DNA from 4 places in the Nocardiopsis codii genome. Region 1 is predicted to be linked to each of the others. Evidence: riboswitches for the same ligand, from Rfam matches in the RefSeq annotation. Region 1 holds a riboswitch; each other region holds the start of a gene.

Region 1 (4,454 bases):
GGTCGATCCACTTCTGGCGGCGCGAGCCCGCGTCCACCAGCCACTCGGGGTCGACCTCGAACGCGGTCGCGTACAGGGCCTTGAGGTCGTCCGGGACGCGGTCGATGGCGCCGAGGCTGCCGTCGTGCATCTTCAGGGCCGAGACCATGTCGTCGTCCCACAGGCCGCGCGCCTTGAGGTCCCGGATCAGGTACGGGTTGACGACGGTGAAGTCGCCGGACATGTTCGACTTGACGTACAGGTTGCGGTAGAGCGGCTCGATCGACTGGCCGACACCGGTGATGTTGGCGATGGTCGCGGTGGGCGCGATCGCCATCACGTTGGAGTTGCGCATCCCGGTCGACTTCACGCGCTCGCGCAGGGAGTCCCAGTCCAGGGTCTCGCCGCGGTCCATGTCGAGGTCGCCGCCGCGCGAGTCCGCGAGGAGCCGCAGCGAGTCGATCGGCAGGACGCCCCGGCTCCACAGCGAACCCTCGAAGGACTCGTAGGAGCCGCGCTCTGCGGCCAGCTCCATGGAGGCCTCGATGGCGTAGTAGCTGATGAGCTCCATGCTCTCGTCCGCGAACGTCACAGCGCCCTCGGAGGCGAAGGGGGTGCGCAGCTTGAACAGGGCGTCCTGGAAGCCCATGAGGCCGAGCCCGACGGGGCGGTGGCGCAGGTTCGCGCGGCGCGCCTCGGGGATCGTGTAGAAGTTCACGTCGATGACGTTGTCGAGCATGCGCACGGCGGTGCGGACGGTCCGGCGCAGGCGCTCGGCGTCCAGGCCGTCGGGGCCGACGTGCTGGGCCAGGTTGACCGAGCCCAGGTTGCAGACGGCGACCTCGTCGGCGCTGGTGTTCAGCGTGATCTCGGTGCACAGGTTGGAGGAGTGCACGACGCCGACGTGCTGCTGCGGCGAACGCAGGTTGGACGGGTCCTTGAAGGTGATCCAGGGGTGGCCCGTCTCGAACAGCATGGTCAGCATGCGCCGCCACAGGTCGACCGCGGGGAGCTTCTTGGCGACCTTGATCCGGCCCGCCTCGGCGGCGGCCTCGTACTTCTCGTAGGCCTCGGCGAAGTCGGTGCCGTACTTGTCGTGCAGGTCGGGGACCTCGTCCGGCGAGAACAGGGTCCAGCTGCCGCCCTGCTCCACACGCTGCATGAACAGGTCGGGAACCCAGTTCGCGGTGTTCATGTCGTGCGTGCGGCGGCGGTCGTCACCGGTGTTCTTGCGGAGGTCGAGGAACTCCTCGATGTCGATGTGCCAGGTCTCCAGGTAGGCGCACACGGCGCCCTTGCGCTTGCCGCCCTGGTTGACCGCGACGGCCGTGTCGTTGGCGATCTTCAGGAACGGGACGACGCCCTGGCTCTTGCCGTTGGTGCCGCGGATGTGCGAGCCGAGGCCGCGCACCGGGGTCCAGTCGTTGCCGAGCCCGCCGGAGTACTTGGACAGCATCGCGTTGTTGCTGATGCCGTGGAAGATGGCCTGGAGGTCGTCGCCGACGGTGGTGAGGAAGCAGGAGGACAGCTGCGCGCGCACCGTGCCGGCGTTGAACAGGGTGGGCGTGGAGGCCATGAAGTCGAACGAGGACAGCAGCTCGTAGAACTCGATGGCACGGGCCTCGCGGTCGTCCTCGTTGAGGGCCAGACCCATGGCGACGCGCATGAAGAACGCCTGCGGCAGCTCGTAGCGGACCTCGTCGCTGTGCAGGAAGTAGCGGTCGTAGAGGGTCTGGATGCCGAGGAAGGTGAACTGCTCGTCCCGCTCGGGGTACAGGGCGGCGCCGAGCCGGTCCAGGTCGAACCCGGCGAGCGCGGGGTCCAGCTGGCCCAGGTCGATGCCGCGGCGGACGTAGGCGGCCAGGTAGGCGGCGTAGCGCTCGCCCATCTCGGACTGCCCGGCGGCGTCGGGGGCGCCGCTGATGAAGGTGAGGGCCTCACGGCGCAGCTTGTCCAGCAGCAGGCGGGCGGCCACGAACGAGTAGTCGGGGTCCACCTCCACGAAGCTGCGGGCGGCCATGACCAGGGCGAGCTCGACCTCGGAGTCGGGGATGCCGGGGTAGAAGCCGCGGCGGGCCTCGGTGAGGACCTTCTCCGCCGAAACACCGGTGAGCCTGGCACAGGCCTCGGTCACGACGTGCTCGATCCGGTCGATGGCGGCGGGGGGCGCGCCCTCGTTGGTCGGCTCGGGCCGAACGGATACGGGCACGGCCTCGACGTCAAGGGTCATACAGCGGCTCCAACCTCGGTAGAAGAGTCCCGGCGGGGAGGGGACACGATAAGCAAGGTGCGCGGCACGCACCGGTGGACCGACGCACCGGGTGCGTGCGGTCGTCTGACCGGTGGGTCGCGGCGGCTCACCCTCGAAGCCCCGTCGTCGGCGCACGCTCGCGTGCGCACCGGCGGCAGGTCTTCGGGCTCGTGGGCGACCTACGCACCGTCGCTTCCCAGGGCCTTCGGGGGTCCCCGGTGCCTGTGACGGCTTCGTTCCCACATACCGCTGCGGGGCAGCCCCGGCTTCACACCGGGTTCCCTCTTGCCTCACCCCGAGGGGTGAACCACCAGCGGGACAGATACTACATCTAGGGGGCCCCGCGTTGGAACACCGCAAGATGATGGCGTGTCACCGATTTCTCGGATTCTTCGACGATCGTCGAACACACGCGCGGGCCGTGGTATGCGGGGGCCGCGAGCGCCCGGTTCAGGGGGATTGCGCGCCTCGTCGGGGCAGCTGGGAGGCGACCGGACACAGCCTAGATCGTCGCCGGGGCTCCCCGGGACCGCGCGGGTCCTCCGACGGGCCTCCGAACGTCCGGAATCCCGTCTCCGAAGCGGTTCGGACCGTACCGGACGACTCGGCGCCGCAGACCACACCGCCGTATCGGCGGCGGTCGGTGACGGGCCGGGGCGCCCGGACGGTGATCTGTCCGGGTGCCGCTCCGGGCGTGTCGGAGGGACGCCCGCACGTAGGAAAGCTCACTCCGCGGACGCCGACGCGGGCGTCCCCGGCCCGAACCTCCGGTGGGGGTGGCCCGGGCCGCCGCCGTACGGCGGCGGAGGTCACTCCTCGTCGAGTCTGCTGTCCAGCTGGTCCTCCGCCAGACCGAGGTCGGTGCGGATGCGGAACCTGATGCGCAGGAGCTCCACCAACAGGTCGCGGACGTAGGGCGAGGACTCCTGGTCGAGGAAGCGGCGCGCACCGACCGTCGCCCACCGTTCCGCGCCCTCCAGGTCGTCGTGCGCGTACAGTGCCTCGGCGACGTGGATGAAGGTCTGGAGTCCGGGCGGTTCCTCGCCCTCCAGGCGTGTGAGGTGGACGTAGGCCTGGTCGACCTCGTCCAGTTGCAGGAGCGCGCCGGCGCTGAGCGCCCGGGCGTCGATCACCGTGGCGCCGCCGTCGTCGATCGCCCGCTGGTAGGCCGCGCAGGCGCGCTCGAACTCCTGGGCGATCTCCCACTGCTCGCCCGCGCGCACGAACAGCTCGGCGCGCGAGACCTCGCTCCCGGCGTCGACCCGGTTGGCCAGGTCCAGCAGTTGGGCGGCGACCCGTCCGTGCTCACCGGACCGGACAGCGTGGAATTCCCAACGGTCGAGTTCAGCCGTCGTCACGTGGGTCAAGCGCATCGCCCCCATCCCCTACTCGCACTCCCGCGCCCCGTCAGGACCTGGCCCGCTCCAGGGCCTGCCAGAAGCCCTGGCGCAGCCCGTCGCGGACCTCGTCGCGCAACAGGTGGTCGATCGGCAGCGAGGAACCCTGGAGCAGACGCGCCTCCAGATCGGAGGGCATCCTGGGCCTGCGGGCGAGTACGGCCTCCACCCACAGAGCGGGCGCCTCGCGAGCGATCGACTCCGCGAAGTCGTTCCCTTCCTTGTGCGCAACATGCACCGCTTCGTCAACGGTATGCGCGGCGGGGCGTGTCTGCTGGGGATATCCAGGACTGGGACGGGATTCCTGGTAGCCGCCGGGACTGAACCGGTCGGCTGGTTCGGGACCAGTACGTGGCTGCCCCCCGTAGGGGGAGGCTGCCCCACCGCGGTGAGCGGTGTCAGTTTCCGTACTGGTCCCATAGGTAGGGTTTGCGTCGGCCGCTCCCCCGTATCCGGAACTGTCCCCCCCGCCGTAGCGCGGATCCTGACGTGGGTCCTGGGGTGGCGCGTTTCTCGGCGGTGGCGCGTGGCCGGGTTGGCCGTCCGGGGCGAACGAGCGCTGCGCCCCGGTGCCGGAGGCGAAGGACTGCTGGGGTCCCGTGCCGTTGAAGGACGGCTGCGGACCGGTCATCGGCTGCCCCTGGCCGGGCACCGACCTGCCCGGAAGGCCGTAGCCCCCCTGGTCGGCCCCCCGCATCGACGGGTGGCCCTCGGTGACGGGGTAGCCCTGCTGCCCGTTCTGTGCGGGGTGCCCCCCGGTCATCGGGCCGCCGGGGTAGGAGCCGTTGCCTCCCACGCCGGGCGGGGTCTGCCCACCGGACGGGAAC
Region 2 (4,454 bases), on a different contig from region 1:
CGAAGACCGCGTCGGGAGGGTCCAGCCCCTTCAGAGCGTCCGGCGCACGGCCGGCGACCACGCGCAGGCCCGGGACGCCGAGCCGGTCCGCGTTGCGGCCGATCCGCGCGGCGCGCCCGGTGTCGGCCTCCACCGCCGTGGCCGTGCACGAGGGGTGGGCGCGCATCCACTCGACGGCGACCGAGCCCGCGCCCGCGCCGACGTCCCACAGGTGCCGGCCGGGGGAGGGCGCCAGCCGGGCGAGCGCCGAGGCGCGCAGGTCCCGCTTGGTGAGCTGGCCGTCGTGCTCGAACGCGTCGTCGGGCAGCCCGGCGACCAGCCCGCAGCCCGGCGGCCCTGAGAGCTCCAACGCCAGCACGTGCAGTTGGGGGGCCTCCTCCGGAGGGGCCCCGAGCCAGTCGTGCGCCGTGCCCTCCAGCCGCGACTCCGCGTCCGCCCCCAGGTCGCCGAGGACGGTCATCCGGCTGCCGCCGTAGCCCGCGCCGACCAGCAGGGCGGCGACCGTCCCGGGGGTGGCGGCGCCCGGGGAGAGCACCAGGACACGGCGGCCGGGGGCCAAGCCGCGCATCAGCAGGTGCGGATCGCGCCCCACCAGGGACAGCACCGCGCACCCCTCCGCCGCCCACCCCATCCGGGCGCGGGCCAGGGCGACCGAGGAGACGGCCGGTTCCACGCGCACCGCGTCCGCTCCGAGCAGTTCGATCAGCGTGCTGCCGATGCCCGACACCAGCGGGTCGCCGGAGGCCAGCGCGACGGCGCCGCGGTCCCCGAGGGAGGCGAGCAGGTCCGGCAGGCCCTCGCGCAGCGGGGAGGGCCAGACCAGGCGCCGCTGGGTCGGGGCCTGCGGCAGCATGGCGAGGTGCCTGCGCCCGCCCAGCACCGTGTCGGCCGCCAGGACCAGCCCTCGCAGCCTCTCGGGCACGCCTGACCATCCGTCGGCGCCGATGCCGACGACGGTGATTCGGGGAGGGGACATCTCGACCTTCATGGGCAGGACGCTATCGTGGCGGCCGAAGGTGTGAGGTGCCCCGGCGGCCCAGCCATCGGAAACGGTGGGGACGGCGTCCGGGGAGAATCTGGGAAGCCCGGTGAGACTCCGGCACAGGCCCGCTGCGGTGAGCCGAGCCTCCGTGACAGGAGGACTCGGTAAGTCCGAAGACCGGCCCCGCACCCGCCCATGACCGATGGCGAAACGAGCGGGAGCCTCACATGCCATTGCGGACGTCCCACTATCCCTTCTCGGCGATCGTCGGCTGCGACGCCGAACCGCTCGACGACCTGGGCCTGGCCCTGGTCCTGGCCAGCGTCTCCCCGGAGATCGGCGGCGTCCTGGTCCGCGGCCAGAAGGGCACCGCCAAGTCCACCGCGGTGCGGGCCCTGGCCCCCCTCCTGCCCCCGGTCGAGGTCTACCGGGGGGACCGCTTCTCCGTCGACCCCGCCGACACCGCGCAGGAGTCGCCGGACGGCCCCTTCCCGCCCGGCACGGCCGTGGAGAGCCGCCCGGTGCGCCTGGTCGAGCTCCCGGTGGGCGCCACCGAGGACCGCGTCCTGGGTTCGCTGCACCTGGAGCAGGCGCTCACGCACGGCCGGGTCGCCTACGAGCCCGGGCTGCTGGCGCGCAGCCACCGCGGCCTCCTGTACGTGGACGAGGTCAACCTGCTCCACGACCACCTGGTCGACCTCCTCCTGGACGCCGCCGCGACCGGCCGGGTGACCGTGGAGCGCGACGGGTTCTCCGTGGAGCACGCCGCGAGGTTCCTGCTCATCGGGACGATGAACCCCGAGGAGGGCGAGCTGCGCCCGCAGCTCCTGGACCGGTTCGGGCTGACCGTCGAGGTCGCCGCGCCCTCCGACCCCGCCGCACGCGTGGAGGTGGTCCGCAGGCGTATGGCCTACGACGCCGACGCCGACGCCTTCTCCGACCGGTACGACCTGGCCGAGAAGGCCCTCGCCGCGCGCATCGCCGCGGCCCGTGAGACCGTCGGGCGCGCACGGCTGTCCGACGCCGCGCTGCTGAAGATCGCGCAGGTGTGCGCGGCGTTCGAGGTCGACGGCCTGCGCGCCGACATCGTGACCGCGCGCACGGCTCTGGCGCACGCCGCCTGGGAGGGCCGGACCTCGGTCTCCCTGGCCGACATCCGCCGCGCGGCCCTGCTGGCCCTGCCGCACCGGCGCCGGCGCAACCCCTTCGACGCGCCGGGGCTCGACGAGGACCTCCTGGACCGCGTCCTGGGGGACGAGGAGCCGCCCCCGGACGACCCAGGACCGCCGGAAGGCTCCGACGGCTCCGGTGACCCCGCCGGCCCCGACGGGGGCGGCGCACCCGACACCGCCGGTCCGGAGGGGGACCCCTCCCCGGACACCGGCGCGGACGGACCGGAGCAGTCCACCGCGCCGCCCCGGGATCCGGAGGGCTTCCGCGAACCGGAGGCCTCCCAGGAGGCGGAGGAGCCGGAGGGGGGCGGGGCCGGGCCCCGGCCCGGCACCACGGTCGGGGCGGGCGCCCCGTACCGCCCCCGGACCTTCACCGCGCGGGGCACGGGGGTCGGCGCCGACGGTCGGCGCAGTCGCGCGGTCGGCGCGCGGGGCCGCCGGATCGGGGCCGAACCGCCCGGCGGGGGCTCAGGCGGTTCGCTCCACCTGGTCGAGACCGTCAAGGCCGCGGCCTCCCGCCCGCACGGCGGCGGCCGGATCGGCCTGCTCCCCCGCGACCTGCGCGTCGCGGTGCGCGAGGGCCAGGAGAGCAACCTGGTGCTGTTCTGCGTCGACGCCTCCGGTTCCATGGCGGCGCGCAAGCGCATGGGCGAGGTCAAGACCGCCATCCTGTCGCTGCTCCTGGACGCCTACCGGCGCCGCGACAAGGTCGGCCTCGTGACCTTCCGGGGCGCGAGGGCCGAGCTGGTGCTGCCCCCGACCCGTTCGGTGGACACCGCCGCCGCCCGCCTGGACGAACTGCCCGCCGGGGGGCGCACCCCGCTCGCCGAGGGCCTGCTGGAGGCCGCCCGGGTCCTGCGGCGCGAGCGCCTGCGCGACCCGAGGCAGCGTCCGCTGCTCGTCCTGGTGACCGACGGCCGGGCCACCGGCGGCCGGGGTGCGGTCGGCCGCTCGCTGGAGGCCGCCGACCACGTCGCCGGCCTGGGCGTGGCCACCGTCGTCGTGGACGGCGAGTCCGGCCCGCTGCGCCTGGGCCTGGCCGCCGCCCTCGCCGCCCGGATGGGCGCCGAACACCTGCCCGTGGACGAGGTCAGCGCTGACGCGCTGGGAAACGCCGTGAGAGAGAGGGCCGCCTGATGCCCCAGGGCATACCGTCCGTCGTCCCCGACGACGGGCTCACCACCCGCCAGCGCCGCAACCAGCCGGTGCTCGCCGTCCACACCGGGGACGGCAAGGGCAAGTCGACCGCCGCGTTCGGGCTCGCGCTGCGCGGCTGGAACCAGGGCTGGCGGATCGGCGTGTTCCAGTTCGTGAAGTCGGCGAAGTGGCGCATCGGCGAGCAGACCGTGCTCGAACGCCTGGGGAGGCTCCACGAGGAGACCGGCGAGGGCGGCCCCGTGGAGTGGCACAAGATGGGCTCGGGCTGGTCCTGGAGCCGCCGCCGGGGCAGCGCCGAGGACCACGCCGCGGACGCGGCCGAGGGCTGGGCGGAGATCAGGCGCAGGCTCGCCGAGCAGACGCACGACCTGCTCATCCTCGACGAGTTCACCTACCCGATCAACTGGGGCTGGGTCGACGTCGAGGACGTCGTGGCCGCCCTGCGCGACCGTCCGGGCCGCCAGCACGTGATCATCACGGGCCGCCGCGCCGCCCCCGAACTCCTGGAGGCGGCGGACCTGGTCACCGAGATGGCCAAGGTCAAGCACCCGATGGACGCGGGCCGCAAGGGCCAGCGGGGGATCGAGTGGTGAGGCCCCCCGCGGCCCCGGAACCGGCGGGGTCGCAGGGGGCGGCCTCCCCGGCACGGCCGACGGCCCTGCCGAGGCTGATGGTCGCCGCGCCCATGACCGGGCAGGGCAAGACCACGGTCGCCGCCGGGCTGATGGCCGCGCTCCGCGACGCCGGGCTCTCCGTCAGCGGCCACAAGGTCGGCCCGGACTACATCGACCCCGGGTACCACGCCCTGGCCACCGGCCGCCCCGGCCGCAACCTCGACCCCCACCTCGTCGGCGAGGAGCGGGTGGCGCCGCTGCTCCTGCACGGGGCCCGGGGCGCGGACGCGGCCGTCGTCGAGGGGGTGATGGGCCTGCACGACGGGCGGATCGGCGCCGACGGCTTCGCCTCCTCCGCGCACGTCGCGGCCCTGACCCGCACTCCGGTGGTGCTGGTCGTGGACGTGTCCCGCATGTCCCGGTCGGTGGGGGCGCTGGTGGCGGGCATGGCCGCCTACGACCCGGCGGTCGAGGTCGTCGGGGTGATCCTCAACAAGGCCGGTTCGGCGCGCAACGTCGCCGAGATCA
Region 3 (4,454 bases), on a different contig from region 1:
CCATCACCGGGTGGCCGGTGACGAAGAACGTGGCGCGGGCGTCGTACTCGGCGAGCATGTCCAGCAGTTCGGGGGTGCGCCCGCCCGGGCCGTCGTCGTAGGTCAGGGCCACGCACTTGGCGCCGGGGGCGGAGCAGTCGATGTCCTCGTCCACGGGCGGCACCGTCCCGGGCGGGGTCTGCTCCCGGCTGTCCCCGGCCGCCTCGGGCGGATCGGCGATGGCGAAGTCGCGGACTCCCCGGGTCGCGGCGTGCGACGCGCGCTCGCCCAGGTCGGACAGGAGGGGGCCGGACTCCGAGGCGTCGATGACCGCGTGGGTCCGGCCCTCGCCGACGGGGGCGACCTGCCCGGCGTCGAACTCCACGACGAGGTCGCCGTCGGGGTTGAACCCCACGGAGTCGTACAGCGAGCCGATGGGGTGGACGGCGTCGGGGGCGGCGGTGTCCGGGAGGGCGTCCCGCACCAGGCCGTTCAGCTCCTCCAGCTCCTCCTGTCCCGCGACCAGGGCGGTGGAGGGGTGGGCCGTGCCGGTCAGGGCGTCGTACCAGTAGGTGGTGTACGCCTCACGGGTCCCCTCGGAGTCGGTCTCCTCGCGGGTCACCCGGACGCCGACGAGGTCGTCGTTGGCCGCCGTCAGGTTCCACGCGGACTCGAAGGAGACCGCGCCGGGGTTGGCCGCCTCGAAGGCGTCCACCTCCGCGGAGAGTTCGCGGTCCAGGAAGCCGCTCAGCGGTTCGGCGTTGGGGAGGACCGGGTAGGCGACCTCCGTCGCCACCCCGCCCTCGCGGGCGAGGGAGGACTCCGTCAGGTCCACCACGTCACCGGGGTCCACCACGGTCAGCCCGTCGGGTTCACCGGTCGCGGGCAGGTGCTCGTCGGGTCCGCCGTCCGCCGCGGGGCGGGCGTCCCCCATGTGTTCGGGGGTGATGACACCGGGTGGGACGACGGCCGACCAGACCAGCCCCGCGACGACCGCCAGCGCGACCGCGATCGTGAAGAGGGGGCGATCGGGGGCCATGGTCGGATGGGACTGCTTGTTCACCAGGGGTTCTCCACGTTCATCTACAGACGAACGTTCGCGGGGAGCGCGGGAGAGGGCTCCGCCGCGTAACGCTTCATTTCGGGTGTGACGCCGACCGCACAACAGGGGTTCGCACTGTTTCCGGGCCGGGCACGGGGATGCACGCCGGGTACAGGGGCGGAGAGGGCGCTCCCTATACTTGCAGGCGTGGAAGGTACATGTTCCACCCCAGAGTCCGGGCCGCGCCCGGAAGGGGAGGGGTGTGTCGCAAGAGGGAACCCGGTGCGACTCCGGGACTGCCCCGCAGCGGTATGAGGGAACGAACGTCGCCATAAGCACTGGAAATCCGATCGGTAATGTCGGAAACCGGGAAGCGGCGGCCAGTAGGAGGACGGTGTCCGCACCGTCCGCGCCCTCGAGTCCGAAGACCTGCCTCCACCCGGCGTCGCACCCGTGCCGCCGGTGGTCCCGTGCCCCGAGGGAGGGCCGAGGAGCGGGAGGCAGGTGCACACGCCCGCGGCGTGGTCTCCGGCATGCCCGCGTCCTCGCTCGCCTCGTGGCCGGTACCCGGCTTTCGACGAGGGAGAGAAGCTCATGTCCGACACCCCCGGGGCCTCCCGGCCCTCCGTGCGCTCCACCGTGCACGGTTACCCGAGGATCGGTCCCCACCGCGAACTCAAGCGCGCCAGCGAGTCGTACTGGAAGGGCGGGACGACCGCGGACGAACTGGACGGCGTCGCCGCCGACCTGCGCAGGGGCGTCTACGCCCAGCTGCGCGAGGCGGGCGTCGACGACATCCCGTCCAACACGTTCTCCTACTACGACCACGTCCTGGACACCGCTGTCCTGTTCGACCTGGTGCCCTCACGGTTCACCTCCCCGGCAGCCGCGGGCGACCGCGACGAGGAGCTGCGCCGCTACTTCGCGCTCGCCCGCGGCGAGCAGGGCGCTCCGCCGCTGGAGATGACCAAGTGGTTCGACACCAACTACCACTACCTGGTCCCCGAGCTGTCGCCGAGCACGCGTCCCCGCCTGGTCGGCGACAAGCCCGTCGCCGAGTTCCGCGAGGCCTCCGAGGCCGGCTTCCGGACGCGTCCGGTCCTGGTCGGCCCGCTGACCTTCCTCCTGCTGGCCAAGGCCGCCGACGACGCGCCTGAGGGCTGGAGCCCCGTCGAGCTGCTCGACCAGCTCCTGGACGCCTACGCGCAGCTCCTCGCGGACCTCGCTGCCGCGGGCGCCACCGAGGTGCAGCTGGACGAGCCGATCCTGGCCACCGACGAGGGCCGCGCCGCGGTCGGTCTCCTGGAGCGCTCCTACCAGCGACTGGGCGCCCTCACCGAACGCCCCTCGCTCCTGGTCTCGACCTACTTCGGCTCCATCGGAGCCGCCGCCCTGCGCGTGCTCAAGGACTCCCCGGTCGAGGCCGTCGGCCTGGACCTGGTGACCGGCGGCGAGGGCATCGACGACCTGGTGAAGGTCTCCGGGCTGGGCGGCACCCGCCTGGTCGCCGGCGTGGTGGACGGCCGCAACGTCTGGCGCACCGACATCCCGGCCGCCGTGGCCACTCTCGGCACCCTGCTCGCCCTCACGGACGAGCTCACCGTGAGCACGTCCTGCTCGCTCCTGCACGTGCCGATCGACCTGGACGCGGAGACCTCCCTCGCCCCCGAGCTGCGCGAGGCCCTGGCCTTCGCCAAGCAGAAGGCTGAGGAGACGGCCCTTCTCGGCCGCGTCCTCTCCGAGGGGGCGGAGGCCGAGTACGCGGGCGGCGGCGCCGGCGGAAACCCCGCCTTCACCGACGCGCGCGTGCGCGCCCGGCTGGACGCCCTGGGCCCCGACGCCTACGAGCGTCCCCAGGACCGCGGCACCCCCGCGGACACCCCGCTGACCACGACCACCATCGGTTCGTTCCCGCAGACCGGCGAGCTGCGCCGCGCCCGCGCCGCCCACCGGCGGGGCGAACTGGCGGAGGACGCCTACAAGCAGATCCTCCGTGAGGAGATCGACCGGGTCATCGCGCTCCAGGAGGAGATCGGCCTCGACGTGCTCGTGCACGGCGAGCCCGAGCGCAACGACATGGTCCAGTACTTCGCCGAGCAGTTGGAGGGCTACGCCACCACCGAGAACGGCTGGGTGCAGTCCTACGGTTCGCGGTGCGTGCGTCCGCCGATCCTGTTCGGCGACGTCTCGCGCCCCGAGCCGATGACCGTCGAGTGGATCACCTACGCCCAGTCGCGCACCGACAAGCCGGTCAAGGGCATGCTGACCGGCCCCGTGACCATGCTCGCCTGGTCGTTCGTGCGCACCGACCAGCCGCTCGGGGAGACCGCCCGCCAGGTGGGCCTGGCCCTGCGCGACGAGGTCGCCGACCTGGAGCGCGCCGGTATCCGCCACATCCAGGTGGACGAGGCCGCCCTGCGCGAGCTGCTGCCGCTGCGTGAGGAGCAGCGCGGCGCGTACCTGGACTGGGCGGTGAACTCCTTCCGTCTGGCCACGTCCGGTGTGTCGCCGTCCACGACGATCCACACGCACATGTGCTACTCGGAGTTCGGGCTGATCGTCGGGGGGATCGAGGCGCTGGACGCCGACGTGACCAGCGTCGAGGCCGCCCGTTCCCGCATGGAGCTGGTGGAGGACCTGGGCCGCCGCGGCTACAAGCGGGGGATCGGTCCCGGCGTGTACGACATCCACTCCCCGCGTGTGCCGTCGGTGGAGGAGATCGAGGGCTCGCTGCGGCTGGCCGCCGCGCACATCGACGCCGGCAACCTGTGGGTCAACCCCGACTGCGGCCTGAAGACGCGCGGCTACGCCGAGGCGGAGCAGGCCCTGCGCAACATGGTGGAGGCGGCCCGCCGGGTGCGCGCCGACCTGCCCGGCGCCCGCTAGCGGAGTCCCCCAGGGCCCTTCGTCCGGGCACTGAGGCGCGGAAAAGGGGAGGGGCCGCGGCGAAAGCCGCGGCCCCTCTCCGTCTGTGCGGGACGGTCAGGTGCCGACCACGGCCAGCGCGTCGGCGCCGGCGTTGACCATGATCTCCTCGATGTTGTCGGGGAGGACCAGGTCCTCGGGGGAGTCGTCACCGGTGAAGGACGGGTGCAGCTGGTACGTGATCTGGATGTTCATGTTCGCGGTCCGGACCAGCAGCACGGCCTGCGGGATGAGGTCGCCGACGAAGTCGTACTTCGTCACGATGAGGTGGGCCTCGTCGCCGAGCTCCACCTCCTTGCTCTCCTCCACGTTCTCGGCGTCGTACAGGGTGCTGTACTCGCTCTCGCCGGTGATCTGGGCGATCGTGTCCTGGAACTGGGTCGAGGCGGCCTCGACGGAGTCGGCGGCGGAGTACGGGGTCTGGTAGTCGATCTCGAAGGAGGCGTAGCCGGCGGGGGCGTTGCCCTCCGGCGGAGTGGCGTCCAGGGTGTCGCAGTACGAGTTCTCG
Region 4 (4,454 bases), on a different contig from region 1:
GAACTCCATGCGGGCAGCCGAGTGGATCACCGCCTCACACCGGTCCAGGACGGTCAGCCAGGTCGGGGCCGGTCGCGGCGTCCCCGTGGGCGTGGCGCCGGGGCGGTCATCCGGTCCGCGCAGGTCGGTGAGATCGCCGAGGACGGGCGTCGCCCCGGCTCGCTCCACTCGCCGCGCGGCCTCAGGACTGCGGGCCAGTGCCCACACCGTATGGCCGTCGGCGATCAGACGGGTGATGAAGTGCTGTCCGACGAAACCGCTGCCGCCGGTGAGAAATATGTCCATGCCAGTTCCCATTGCCGTCAATGGCTGTGTCGTGAGTCGATCTGCTGTGCGCTGCGGGTGCGGGGAATCGCACCGGTGGCGAATGGGCGCGAGACGACCGGCGGGCGTTCTCGGCCCGGCGGTCGGCGCGCCTCAATCCGCCGGACGGAACGGCCGCAGGAAGCGGACGCCATCGTCGGCCGATCCGTCCAGCAGCTCCAGGAGCCGGGGCGCCAGTGCCTGCCGCCGGGGGGCCCTCAGGTGGCCTTCGAACGCCTCGTGCGTGTCCCAGCGCTCAAGAACGATGAAGGTGCCCGGTCGGCCCTCCACCTCATGTGGCTCGTAGTCGATGTTGCCCGGGTCATTGCGTGAGGCGGTGACGGTACCGGCGATGAACGCCTTCAGTTCGGCTTCCTTGCCGGGCTTCGCTCGAACTTCCAGGAGCACGGTGACATAGCGGTCAGGTGTGTTGTCCATGAGCTCGATGGTGGGCCCGCGGCAGGTCCTGAGGAAGCCACAGGTCTTCCTGGTACAGCTGGTACCACGCCACGACAGCCGAGTGCGGGGGAGGATGGCGCCCATGAACGAACTCGGTGTCGCGTTGAGGGCTTGGCGGGATCGGCTCGACCCCGGCGTCGTCGGGCTGCCCCACCATGTCCCCCGCCGGGTCGCCGGACTGCGGCGGGGCGAACTGGCGCAGCTGGCCGGAATCTCTGTCGAGTATGTCGTCCGGCTGGAACAGGGCCGGGCCTCGACGCCGTCGGCGCAAGTCTGCTCGGCCCTCGCCCGCGCACTGCGGCTGTCCGACGATGAGCAGGCCCATCTCCTGCGCCTGGCCGGCCACGCCGCAGACCCGGACCGTATTCCGCGACTCGTCCCCGCCAGCGTGCATCGGATCGTGGAGCGGCTCGCCGACAGCCCGGTGGCGGTGTGCGACGCCGCCTGGCAGTTGCTGCACTGGAACCCGCTGTTCGCGGCGACCTTCGGCGACCCCACGAGGCATGGCGACGATGAGCGCAACGCCCTGATCTCCCAGTTCGAGATCCGGGAGACCCGCATCCGGCAGACCCCTGTGGAGCGTGCCGCGTTCGAGGAGTCACTGGTCGCCGACCTGCGCGCGACGACGAGCCGGTACGCGAAGGACCCCGACATCAGGGCGTTGGTCTCAAGGCTCAACCGCAGTCACCGGTTCCGTGAACTCTGGGAGCTCCGGTCGGTGGGCGACCACCAGGGCGCTCACAAGATCGTCGCGCATCCGGAAGTGGGGGACATCGCCTTCGACTCCGATGTGCTCACCACCCAGGGCACGAACCTCCGCCTCGTGGTGGACACCCCACGCGACGCGGACGCCAGGAACAAACTCGATCTCCTGTCCGCCATCGGCATCCAGGAAATGAGCTCGAAAAGCTGACTCGCGATCCCTGTGAGGCACGGGGGTGCGAAGTCGGATCGCAGAGCGTTCTCCCATTTCACGGCATTCTCAACAGTGCGAGTGGGTGAGTGGGGTGCGGCCCGCACCGAGCCGGCCGGCCCGGCCCATGCGCCACGGCGTTCCGGCACGTCGCGCGCGGCCGACCGGTGCGGAACCGCGCGAGCGCTCGCCCGCCATCGGCGGCGGAAGGGGGGCTCGCGGGAGAGGTGCGCGGTGGTCCGCGGCGGCCGTGCCGGGGCCGCGCATGCCCCCCTCCCGCCCGCCCGGGAGGGCGCGCGAGGCCCTTGGTACCCTTCCGGGGCCAGTCGTACCACGTAGGTGGTCAGGGAATCCGGTGCGAATCCGGAGCTGACGCGCAGCGGTGTGGGGGACGGGCGGGGTACACGAGCCACTGGGACACGCGCGCGGACGGAAACGCCCGCGAGGCACCGACCTGGGAAGGCACTCCGTCCGGAGGAACCCGAGTCCGAAGACCTGCTGGCCCCTCCGCGTCGAGTGCGCGGAGGCGCATCCATGCCAGGCTCCGCGTTCGAGTCCCGACACCCGAGGCATCCCCATGTCGCGCCACGCGCTCCCGTCCTCCGCCCTCCCCTCCCTCGCCCTCCTGCTCGTCCCCCTCCTCGCCCTCACCGCCTGCGGACGGCCGGGCGACCCGGGCGGCGACGGCACCGAAGCGGCCGCGGGGTCCGGATACCCCCGCACCATCGACAACTGCGGCCACGAGGTCACCCTCGACGCGCCTCCCCAGAGGGCGGTCTCCCTCAACCAGGGCACCACCGAGATCCTCCTCTCCCTGGGACTGGAGGACCGGGTGGTCGGCACCGCCACCTGGACCGACCCGATCATGGAGGGGCTGGAGGAGGCCGAGGCGGACATCCCGCGGCTGGCCGAGAACAGCCCCTCCTTCGAGCGGGTCCTGGAAGCCGAACCCGACTTCGTGACCGCCTCCTTCGTCTCCACACTCGGCGCCGGCGGCGTCGCCACCCGTGAACAGTTCGAGGAGCTGGGCGTGCCCGCGTACACCTCCCCGACCGACTGCGCCACCGGCAAGGACAACGAGGGCGGCGGGGACGGCTCCCGGAGCGAGCCGCTCACACTGGAGGCCGTCTACGGCGAGATCCACGACCTGGCCGAGGCCTTCGGGGTCGAGGAGCGCGGGGAGGAACTGGTCGACGGGCTCCGGCTCCGGGTGGACGCCGCGACCGAGGACCTGGAGGTCGAGGACGTCTCCCTCATGTACTGGTTCGCCAACGCGCAGTCGCCCTACCTCGCGGGCTGCTGCGGCGCCCCCGGCGCCATCACCAGCGCCGTCGGTGCGCAGAACGCCTTCGACGACACCCACAGCGAGTGGCCCCAGATCAACTGGGAGACCGTCGCGGACCGCGATCCCGACGTCATCGTGCTCGGCGACCTGACCCGCGACTCCCAGACGGCGGAGACCGCGGCGGCCAAGATCGAGTTCCTGGAGGACAATCCGGCCACCCGCAACCTCACCGCCGTGCGCGAGGAGCGGTACGTCCTGCTCAGCGGCCAGGCGATGAACCCCTCGATCCGCACGGTCGAGGGCATCGAGCTGGTCGCCGACGGCCTGCGCGAGCTCGGGTACGTCCGTTGAGCGGTGCGCGTCCGGCGCTCCTCATCACCTCCGGCCTGCTGCTCCTCGGACTGTCGGTCTCGGTCGCCGTCACCATCGGGCCCGCCGACATCACCCCGGCCGAGGTCTGGAGGTCGGCCGCCGCCCGGTTCGGGTGGGGCGTGAGCCCTCTGACGCCGTTGCGCGAGGGCATCGTGTGGAACCTGCGCATGCCCCGCACCCTGCTCGCCGCGGTCTGCGGGGCCGGCCTGGCCGTGTGCGGCGCGGTGATGCAGTCCCTGCTCCGCAACCCGCTGGCGGACCCCTTCGTGCTCGGGGTCTCCTCCGGCGCCTCCACCGGGGCGGTCGTCGTGACCGTGCTCGGCTGGGGCGTCGGAGCGGTCTCGCTCCCGGCGGGGGCCTTCGCGGGCGCGCTGCTCTCCTTCGGCATGGTGATGCTGCTCAGCCACAGCCTCGGCGGGAGCATGGACCGCGTCGTTCTGTCCGGGGTCGCGGCCATGCAGCTGTTCTCGGCACTGACCTCGTTCATCGTGCTGACCTCGGCGAACGCCGACACCACGCGAGCGGTGCTGTTCTGGCTGCTGGGCTCCCTCAGCGGCGCCGGATGGACCGATGTGCTCCTGTGCACCGCGGTGCTGTGCCTCGTGCTCGCCGTCTGCCTCGCCAACACCACCACCCTGGACGCCTTCGCCTTCGGCGAGGAGGCCGCGGCGAACCTGGGCGTCCAGGTGGGCCGGACCCGCGTACTGATGCTGAGCGTCACCGCGCTGCTCACCGCGGTGCTGGTCAGCTCCGCGGGCGCGATCGGCTTCGTGGGGCTGGTCCTGCCGCACGCCGCACGGGCCCTCACCGGTTCCTCCCACGCCCGGCTGCTGCCGGTCACCGCCCTGGCGGGGGCGGTCTTCCTGGTGTGGGTGGACACGGTCGCCCGGACCGCGCTGGACCCGCAGGAGATCCCGGTGGGGGTGGTCACCTCCCTCATCGGGGTGCCCGCCTTCGTCGCCGTGCTGTACCGCGTGAGGAGGAAGACGTGAACGACTCCGTCCGGGCCCCGGTGGAGGGGCTGCGCGCCGACCGGGTCAGCCTCGGGCTCGGCGGCCGGCTCGTGGTCGACGGTGTCACCCTCGCGCCCCGGCCGGGGGAGACCGTCGGCCTGCTCGGCCC

The links. A riboswitch is a leader RNA that binds a small molecule or an ion and turns the genes downstream of it on or off. The one in region 1 is predicted to bind cobalamin.
Region 2: linked by a shared signal. The riboswitch ahead of Q8791_RS02855 (VWA domain-containing protein) and the one ahead of Q8791_RS18560 (ribonucleoside-diphosphate reductase subunit alpha) in region 1 are both predicted to bind cobalamin.
Region 3: linked by a shared signal. The riboswitch ahead of metE (5-methyltetrahydropteroyltriglutamate--homocysteine S-methyltransferase) and the one ahead of Q8791_RS18560 (ribonucleoside-diphosphate reductase subunit alpha) in region 1 are both predicted to bind cobalamin.
Region 4: linked by a shared signal. The riboswitch ahead of Q8791_RS02900 (ABC transporter substrate-binding protein) and the one ahead of Q8791_RS18560 (ribonucleoside-diphosphate reductase subunit alpha) in region 1 are both predicted to bind cobalamin.

Annotation. Positions count from the first base shown of each region.
Region 1 covers NZ_JAUZMY010000018.1:76,980-81,433, reverse strand. The annotation lists gene Q8791_RS18560 (ribonucleoside-diphosphate reductase subunit alpha) at 1-2,209, opposite strand, end outside; cobalamin riboswitch at 2,367-2,557, opposite strand; gene Q8791_RS18555 (hypothetical protein) at 3,040-3,612, opposite strand; gene Q8791_RS18550 (NYN domain-containing protein) at 3,638-4,454, opposite strand, start outside.
Region 2 covers NZ_JAUZMY010000002.1:217,729-222,182, forward strand. The annotation lists gene cbiE (precorrin-6y C5,15-methyltransferase (decarboxylating) subunit CbiE) at 1-988, opposite strand, end outside; cobalamin riboswitch at 1,045-1,182, shown strand; gene Q8791_RS02855 (VWA domain-containing protein) at 1,210-3,291, shown strand; gene cobO (cob(I)yrinic acid a,c-diamide adenosyltransferase) at 3,291-3,905, shown strand; gene Q8791_RS02865 (cobyrinate a,c-diamide synthase) at 3,983-4,454, shown strand, end outside.
Region 3 covers NZ_JAUZMY010000031.1:26,567-31,020, reverse strand. The annotation lists gene Q8791_RS25500 (polysaccharide deacetylase family protein) at 1-1,018, opposite strand, end outside; cobalamin riboswitch at 1,242-1,472, shown strand; gene metE (5-methyltetrahydropteroyltriglutamate--homocysteine S-methyltransferase) at 1,616-3,907, shown strand; gene Q8791_RS25490 (DUF3558 domain-containing protein) at 4,004-4,454, opposite strand, start outside.
Region 4 covers NZ_JAUZMY010000002.1:231,619-236,072, reverse strand. The annotation lists gene Q8791_RS02915 (NAD-dependent epimerase/dehydratase family protein) at 1-285, opposite strand, end outside; gene Q8791_RS02910 (putative quinol monooxygenase) at 418-741, opposite strand; gene Q8791_RS02905 (helix-turn-helix transcriptional regulator) at 845-1,675, shown strand; cobalamin riboswitch at 1,982-2,192, shown strand; gene Q8791_RS02900 (ABC transporter substrate-binding protein) at 2,253-3,311, shown strand; gene Q8791_RS02895 (FecCD family ABC transporter permease) at 3,308-4,324, shown strand; gene Q8791_RS02890 (ABC transporter ATP-binding protein) at 4,321-4,454, shown strand, end outside.